One region of the Acidovorax sp. LjRoot66 genome, then DNA from elsewhere that is predicted to be linked to it. Evidence: predicted binding sites of a transcription regulator. Region 1 holds the regulator's gene; the other holds the start of a gene.
The links. Region 1 encodes HrcA, which represses chaperone genes, less so after heat shock. Its sites were predicted from a motif close to TTAGCACTCNNNNNNNNNGAGTGCTAA; they were not measured.

Region 1 (4,208 bases):
GCGGCGCAGCAGCAGCAGTTCCTCGCCCTCCAGCCCGGCTTCTTCGAGCCAGGGCCTGGCGGCGGGCGGGGTGTCGAATTCGGCACACACGTCGGTGCGGGGGCAGCCTTCGCGCACCAGCGCGGCATCGGCCCGGGCGCCGAGCACCAGTTGCACGGCGTCGATGAGGATGGACTTGCCGGCCCCTGTCTCGCCGGTGAGCACGGTGAAACCACTCTGCAGGTCCAGCTCCAGCGCCTGGACGATGACGAAATCACGCAGCGTGATGCGCCTCAGGGCCATGGTCAGGAGCCCCCTTCGTTCCAGCGCAGCTTCTTGCGCAGGGTGGCAAAGTAGTTCCAGCCCAGCGGGTGCAGAAAGCGCACGCAGTGCTCGGAGCGCTGCACCAGGATGCGGTCGCCGTGCAGCAGCGAGGCCAGTGACTGCATGTCGAAATTGGCGCTCACGTCGCGGCCGCTGACCACCTCGACGGCGATCTCGGTGGCATCCGACAGCACGATGGGCCGGTTGGACAAGGTGTGCGGTGCGATGGGTACCAGCACCCAGCCGGGGATGGACGGGTGCAGCATGGGGCCACCGGCCGACAGTGCGTAGGCCGTGGAGCCCGTGGGCGAGGCGATGATCAGGCCATCGGCCCGCTGGTTGGCTACGAAGCGGCCGCCCACTTCCACGCGCAGCTCCACCATGCCCGAGGTGGCGCCGCGGTTCACCACCACGTCGTTCATGGCCAGCGCCTCGAAGACCACCTGGCCGTCGCGCACCACGCGGGCGTGCATCAGCGGGCGCAGGTCTTCTTCGTACTCGCCCTGCAGCATCGGGGGCAGGGTGGCCTGGTAGGTGTCGAATGGGATATCGGTGATGAAGCCCAGGCGCCCCTGGTTGATGCCGATCAGCGGCGTCCTGTGGCGCGCCAACTGCCTGCCGATGCCCAGCATGGTGCCGTCGCCGCCGACCACCAGGCCCAGATCGCAGCGGGCACCGATGGTGTCCACGTCCATGGCGGGGTAGCCGGACAGGCCGGTGTTGGCAGCGGTCTCGGCCTCCAGCGCCACCTCGCAGCCCTGCCCCGTGAGGAACTGCGCAATGTCCTGCAGGGCCTGGCGCGAACTGTCGGTCATGGAGGAGGCGCCTGTGCCCGATGCCTGCTGGTACTTGCCGATGAGCGCTACATGGCGGAAATTGGAGGTCATCGTCAAATTACATCATTGTTGTAAGAACACGGGGCCTGGGCGGGGCCTTGCGTGCTCCACCATTGGCCGGGAAGGCACCATACGAACGGCCCAGGCCGGACAGGGTGTTTAATGCGAGGAGCCTGTTGGACTTGGAAATCGTCGGCTGCAAATCGGCCGCAGCGGTCCATTTTCCACCGTCTTTTTGCCCCATAGCTTGGCTATGGGGCTGCAAATCCAGCAAAAACTGCCCTCGCTGAGGCCGATTTTCGCTTTCGACGCTCCAAGTCCGACGGGCTCCTAGTGCATCCCATGCGGACTGCTCCGTACAACGATAGACGAAACCCGACAGGGAATCACCCACTTCCCTCATTAAAATCGACCGCATGCTCGATGACCGCGCCAAGTTGTTGCTCAAAGCGCTCGTGGAGCGCTACATAGCCGATGGGCAGCCCGTCGGCTCGCGCACGCTCTCGCGCGCCTCCGGCATGGACCTGTCGCCGGCGACCATCCGCAACGTGATGGCCGACCTCGAAGAGCTGGGCCTGATCGCCAGCCCGCACACCTCAGCGGGGCGCATTCCCACGGCCAAGGGCTACCGCCTGTTCGTGGACACCATGTTGACCGTGCAGCGTGACCCTTTGATTTCACCCCCGCTGGCGCCTGAGCAGCCGCAGAAGGTGATCGCCAACGCCGCCAACCTGCTGTCCAACCTGTCGCAGTTCGTGGGTGTAGTGATGGCGCCACGGCGCACCTCGGTGTTCCGGCACATCGAATTCCTAAGGCTGTCGGAGCGGCGCTTCCTGGTGATCATCGTCTCGCCCGAGGGCGATGTGCAGAACCGCGTGATCTTCACCGACATCGACCACTCCCAGTCGCAGTTGATCGAGGCCGCCAATTTCCTCAACGCCAACTACGCCGGCCTGGCCATGGAGCAGGTGCGCGAGCGCCTCAAATCCGAGGTCGACGCGCTGCGCGGCGAGATCGGCACGCTGATGCAGGCCGCCGTCAACGTGGGCTCCGAAGGCGAGTCGCAGGACGAGGTGGTCATCTCCGGGGAGCGCAACCTGCTGTCGGTCAGCGATTTTTCCAGCGACATGGGCAACCTGCGCCGCGCCTTCGACCTCTTCGAGCAGAAGACGCAGATCCTGCGCCTGATGGATTTTTCCAGCCAGGCCGAGGGCGTGCGCATCTACATCGGTGGCGAAAGCCAGGTCGTGCCCTTCGAGGAACTCTCCATCGTGAGCTCTCCCTACGAGGTGGATGGCAAGGTGGTCGGCACGCTCGGCGTGATCGGCCCCACGCGCATGCCCTACGACCGCATGATCCAGATCGTGGACATCACCTCCAAGCTGGTGTCCAACGCCCTCAGCCACCGCCGCTGAGCGCCTGGATACCCCCTACAATACCGCGTGCCCCATCTTCGGTCAGGTACACGGGGCGTTAGCTCAGTTGGTTAGAGCAGAGGACTCATAATCCTTTGGTCGCGGGTTCAAGTCCCTCACGCCCTACCATATCCCGCTTAGGTTTTCTGCTATTGTTTTCGGAGCGTTTTGTTCCGCAAAACAGGGGCTGTTCCGCAAAACCTGTTTCGACGGCTTCACGTGCCGCCTTGCCTTGTGACGGATGCCGTCGGCCGCCATGGCCGCTGTGGTAAGCCCCAACATGGCCTGTGCGGGCTTCGCTCCGGTGTCGCCATCGGCCCCGGCGGCCACCTTGGCGTGGGAAACCCTCATCTGATGTCGGCCTTGCCCTTTTCCATGGCCTGCGCTGGCAAACTATGTCTTGTAGGACTTTGCGCCGATCGGGTGTCCGCATGTAACTTGTGCTCCACGTCACTGCGACGACACCAAGTCATCGATACATTCAAGGACACGCGATGTCACGCTTCTTGCAAGCCCTGGACTGGCCAGGGCGCTGGGGCGTCGCTGCCTGTGCCAGCACGAGGGTTGGGTCGTCCTGGTCTGCGAGGGGGTGGGTGTGCCGAATGGAGCCTGCCGACACTGCTCAGCCATTTTTATTTTTGGAGTCCATTCGATGCGGTATCTAATTGTTTTGTTTTTAGCTGCAGTGACCACGTTTGCCCAGGCTGCAAACTTCGTTTCGATGCACCAGTCTGCACACAGAATTGCCCTGTCTCTGTCGTCCGGCAGCAGCGGCTATACCTTCGACACCAAGGTCGGCTTCAAGGAGCAATACGCTCCTACCGGCGTGACGGGCTGCGCCATCGGTTTTGGCACGGGCGGCTGCGCTTTCCCTGGCGGTGGCTCCCTCTCCCTGCCTGAATTCACTGGCTTCCAGATGCAGAACCAGGAATTCAAGATCTTCATTCCTGCAGGCACCCGTTCGTTTCTATTCTCGGGCTATGCGGCCCAAGGCACCCAGTCGGCCTTCGTGCTGCGCTACGGCAAGGAGCCGACCCGAGTCGCCGCCCTGAGCGGTAGTGAGTACCAGGCGGCACAGACCGGCGAGCGCATCGACTCCTCGTTCACACGCCTGGTCAATGAAGACGTCGACCATTTCGTCGTGCACGACGGTGGCGGCACCCTGCGCTTCGTGGGCGGCCAGCTCGATGCCAACCGCAGCAGCACCGACCAGGGCAAATGGCTCTACGTGCGCCAGCTGAGCGGCTCCGCGCTCTACGACTACCAGGGTGCCCTGGACGTCGACATGCCCAAGTACGCGGCCGGCTACGCCAAGATCTCCTGGACCACCAGCGCCTTTCCAGACCCCGTTGACGCCGCAAGCCCTGGCGGTGGTGGTGGCACCACCAATCCACCGGTTACCGGCACGACGGTCACCACCTCGGTGCTCTCCACCACCGGCCAGCCCCTCAGGCTGGACATCACGATGACCCAGTCGGCCACTGAGGTCGCTGCCAATCCGCAGATCAGCACCTGGGTTGCTGCACGCATTCCCGCCAACGGCCTTTTCTACACGACGGATGTCTGGTTCTTCCGCAAGGTCGATGGCTGGGCCCAACTGGTGTTGCCGTTCCCTGAGACGGTGGCTTACTCGAGTCTGGGCACCAACGCCACG
Region 2 (4,208 bases), 200 kb from region 1:
CCCCCGTGCGACCGCTCAACGCCGCAGCGCCAGCTGCGGCCCAGGGTGCGCACAAGCACTGAACGCCATGGCAAAGCGGACAGTGGGTCCGCCGCCGCTCTGGTACGGATTTGCATCCAATCGAACAATCCGACGGAAAGCCGCTGACGGCGCTTGCTACAGCGCCGCAGGGCGACCCAACGAGCGACGGTGTGCCGCTCAGTTCAGCGTGTGGACGACCTTGTAGCGGCCGGCACGGACCATCTCCGCTGCGGCCGTGGCATCGTCACCCACACCGTACCCCACCACCAACTGCACACCCTCCAGCCCGCTGAAGTTCAGGCCGGACGCAATGTTCACGGGCACCGTGCGGGGCAGCGGGCCACGTCCGTACGCCGGGAAGACGCCTCCGGTGTAGGGCGCCCATCCGTTCGGGCCCAGGAAGAGGGCCGTCGATCCGGCGAGTGCGGCCACATAGACCCGCCCCGTCTTGCCGCGGTGCAATGGCGATATCAGGGCGCCCACGTCCACCGTGACGTTGCTCAGGGGGCCATCCTGCCCTCCGGCAAAGGTGCCGGGGGCTTCACCCACCCGGCCAGCATCGAATGGTGCCCCATTGGCCAGCGTCACCCGCACGGGAGTCGTGGATTTGTCCGGGGCGCCTGTGGCCAGGTGGGTGGTCTTGCCCCACACCCAGACGCTGCCGTCCACGCCGATCGCCGCGGAGATCGCCGAGCCCGCTGCTGCGGCCACGACAGGCGGCAGGCCCGCAATGTGCGCGATCTTGGGTACTTCGGTCGAGGGGTTCACCAGGGTGCCATCGCCAAGCTGGCCGGCGCTGTTGACGCCGCAGGCATGCACGGCGCCATCGGCATCGACGAACAGGGTGTGGCCGTCGCCGGGCTCGATCTGCTGGATGCGCGCCAGACCCTGGATGGGCGAGATGTCGATCAGCGCATAGCCTCCATTCTGGATGCCCTTCTGGCCGCAGTAGGGGGCGTTGGTCGATGCCTGGCCCCAGACGGCGACGGTGCCGTCGCTCTTGAGGGCGTAGTACTGACCGGCGATGTTGATGGAGGTCGAGGCCACGGCCTGTACGCTGCCCAGGGCGTCGATCACGACCGGGGCCGTGGCGGTCCCGGCAACAGGGGCCAGTGCCTTGTTGCCGTTGGATCCCCAGGCGACCACCTTGCCGTCCTGGCGCAGCGCGAGCACGGCTGCGTCCGATGCGCTCACCGCCACGGCGCCCTGCGCGCCGGCCACCAGGCGGGGCACGGGGTTGCCGCCGCCACTGGTCTGCCCGGTGCCCAGTTGCGCCGTGCTGTTGCTCCCCCACGCAAAGACCTGGCCAGACACGTCGGTTGCAAAGGCCGCCGCCGTGTTGGTCCCGGCATTGATGCTGACGATGTTCGACAGGCCGTTGATCTGCACCGGCACGCTGGTGCCACTGCCGCCGGTGCGGCCACCCGAGTTGTCACCCCAGGCCCAGACGGTGCCGTCGGCCTTGAGCGCCATCGAGAATGAGCCCCGTGCCACCACCTGGACCACGTTCTGCAGCGAGGGGATCTGCGTGGGCGACGTGCGGGTGCTGGAATTGCCAAGGCCCAGTTGCCCGCCATTGCCGTAACCCCACGACCAGACCGTGCCGTCGGCACGCAACACGAGGGCATGGTCGTAGCCCATGGAGATGGCGGGCTGCACAGCGTGGGCAGAAGTCATCGCAAAAGCACAGCACAGGGCAGCAGCACCCAGGGCAACGGCAGTGCTCAAAGGCTTTTTCGTCATCAGATGTTTCATCGGTTCCCTCAAAAAAGTAAAAAAGAAAGATTGGCTGGACGCTTGGCGCCTGATCGCGTGGGGCGGGAAAAGCCGTACCGCAACCTCCGGGAGCCGGACCGTGGCGGGATGCGCCCCGTGTGCCCCTCAGCCAGCCAGCGGCGCCAGGGGCACGAAGCGGCAAGCCGCAATGCGATGGCGACGAGCGTCAAGACAGCGCAAGGTACCCATGGATGGCTTCCTGCGCCCCACCCCGCAGGGGTGAGGGATTTCCCTGCTCCTGCGCAAAAATGGGGTGGATCGGCCCGACCCCTTGCAAGCCATCGGCACAACTGGAAGCGTGTTTGACACCCTTCCAATCACCCCATGTCTTGAAACGGCAACAAATGCCCGTATCATTAGCACTCACTGCAACGGAGTGCTAACACTCCCTTGTTGGATGGAGTTTGGTAGCGCCTGGCCCTGTTCAGGCGCTTCGTACTGTCGGTAATTTTTTGACCCAGGAGCAATGCAATGAATCTTCGCCCCCTGCACGATCGCGTGATCGTCAAGCGTATCGAAAGCGAAACCACGACCGCCTCCGGCATCGTGATCCCCGACAACGCCGCTGAAAAGCCCGATCAAGGTGAAGTGCTGGCCGTCGGCCCCGGCAAGAAGAACGACAAGGGCGAACTGCTCGCCCTGAACGTGAAGGTCGGCGACCGCGTTCTGTTCGGCAAGTACTCGGGCCAGACCGTCAAGATCAAGGGCGACGAGCTGCTGGTCATGAAGGAAGACGACCTGTTCGCCGTGGTGGAGAAGTAAAGCTACTGCGCAGGCGCCATGCGTCGTTGCGCGGTGCTCGCAATCCTCACGTACAGGAAGTACGTTCCGGTTGCTGTGCTCCGTGCGCCTAGCCTGGCACCTGCTCGCTACGCTTTCCCCTCTCCCCCAAGCCAGTAATTGATTCAGTTAAATTTCAGGAGCTCCAAATGGCAGCAAAAGACGTAGTTTTCGGCGGCGAAGCCCGCGCACGCATGGTTGAAGGCGTGAACATTCTGGCCAATGCGGTCAAGGTGACCCTGGGCCCCAAGGGCCGCAATGTGGTGCTGGAGCGCTCGTTCGGCGCCCCTACTGTGACCAAGGACGGTGTGTCCGTGGCCAAGGAAATCGAACTCAAGGACAAGCTGCAGAACATGGGCGCCCAGCTCGTGAAGGAAGTGGCCTCCAAGACCAGCGACAACGCTGGTGACGGCACCACCACTGCCACCGTGCTGGCCCAGGCCATCGTGCGCGAAGGCTTCAAGTACGTGGCCGCCGGCATCAACCCGATGGACCTGAAGCGCGGTATCGACAAGGCCGTGACGGCCCTGGTGATCGAGCTGAAGAAGGCTTCCAAGCCCACCACCACCTCCAAGGAAATCGCACAGGTCGGCTCGATCTCGGCCAACTCCGACGAAACCATCGGCAAGCTGATCGCTGACGCCATGGACAAGGTTGGCAAGGAAGGCGTGATCACCGTGGAAGACGGCAAGTCCCTCGACTCCGAACTGGACGTCGTGGAAGGCATGCAGTTCGACCGCGGCTACCTGTCGCCCTACTTCATCAACAACCCAGAAAAGCAATCGGCCATTCTGGACAACCCCTTCGTGCTGCTGTTCGACAAGAAGATCAGCAACATCCGCGACCTGCTGCCTACCCTGGAGCAAGTTGCAAAGGCCGGCCGTCCGCTGCTGATCATTGCCGAAGAAGTCGAAGGCGAAGCCCTGGCCACGCTGGTGGTCAACACCATCCGCGGCATCCTGAAGGTCGTGGCTGTGAAGGCCCCTGGCTTCGGCGACCGCCGCAAGGCCATGCTGGAAGACATCGCCATCCTGACGGGCGGCAAGGTCATCGCTGAAGAAGTGGGCCTGACCCTCGAGAAGGTGACCCTGGCCGACCTGGGCCAGGCCAAGCGCATCGAAGTGGGCAAGGAAAACACCATCATCATCGACGGCGCCGGCGCTGCTGGTGACATCGAAGCCCGCGTCAAGCAAGTGCGCGTGCAGATCGAGGAAGCCACGTCCGACTACGACCGTGAAAAGCTGCAGGAACGCGTGGCCAAGCTGGCCGGCGGTGTGGCCGTGATCAAGGTCGGCGCTGCCACCGAAGTCGAAATGAAGGAAAAGAAGGCCCGCGTGGAAGACGCACTGCACGCTACCCGTGCAGCGGTGGAAGAAGGCGTTGTGGCCGGTGGTGGCGTGGCCCTGCTGCGTGCCAAGCAAGCTGTCGGTGACTCGGTCAAGGGCGACAACGCCGACCAGGAAGCCGGTATCAAGCTGGTCCTGAAGGCCATCGAAGCGCCCCTGCGCGAAATCGTGAACAACGCTGGCGGCGAAGCCTCGGTGGTGGTGAACGCTGTGTTGGCCGGCAAAGGCAACTACGGCTTCAACGCTTCGAATGACACGTACGGCGACATGCTCGAACTGGGCATT

Region 2: ACSQ3Y_RS06725 (co-chaperone GroES) is a predicted target of HrcA. The motif match lies at 2,154-2,180, and genes of this name have one in related genera.

Annotation. Positions count from the first base shown of each region.
Region 1 covers NZ_CAXUQU020000001.1:1,651,305-1,655,512, forward strand. Annotated here, with positions in the region: gene recN (DNA repair protein RecN) at 1-282, opposite strand, end outside; gene ACSQ3Y_RS07665 (NAD kinase) at 285-1,190, opposite strand; gene hrcA (heat-inducible transcriptional repressor HrcA) at 1,556-2,554, shown strand; tRNA gene ACSQ3Y_RS07675 (tRNA-Ile) at 2,607-2,683, shown strand; gene ACSQ3Y_RS07680 (hypothetical protein) at 3,276-4,208, shown strand, end outside.
Region 2 covers NZ_CAXUQU020000001.1:1,451,918-1,456,125, reverse strand. Annotated here, with positions in the region: gene ACSQ3Y_RS06735 (copper chaperone PCu(A)C) at 1-62, shown strand, start outside; gene ACSQ3Y_RS06730 (RCC1 domain-containing protein) at 199-1,698, opposite strand; gene ACSQ3Y_RS06725 (co-chaperone GroES) at 2,269-2,559, shown strand; gene groL (chaperonin GroEL) at 2,727-4,208, shown strand, end outside.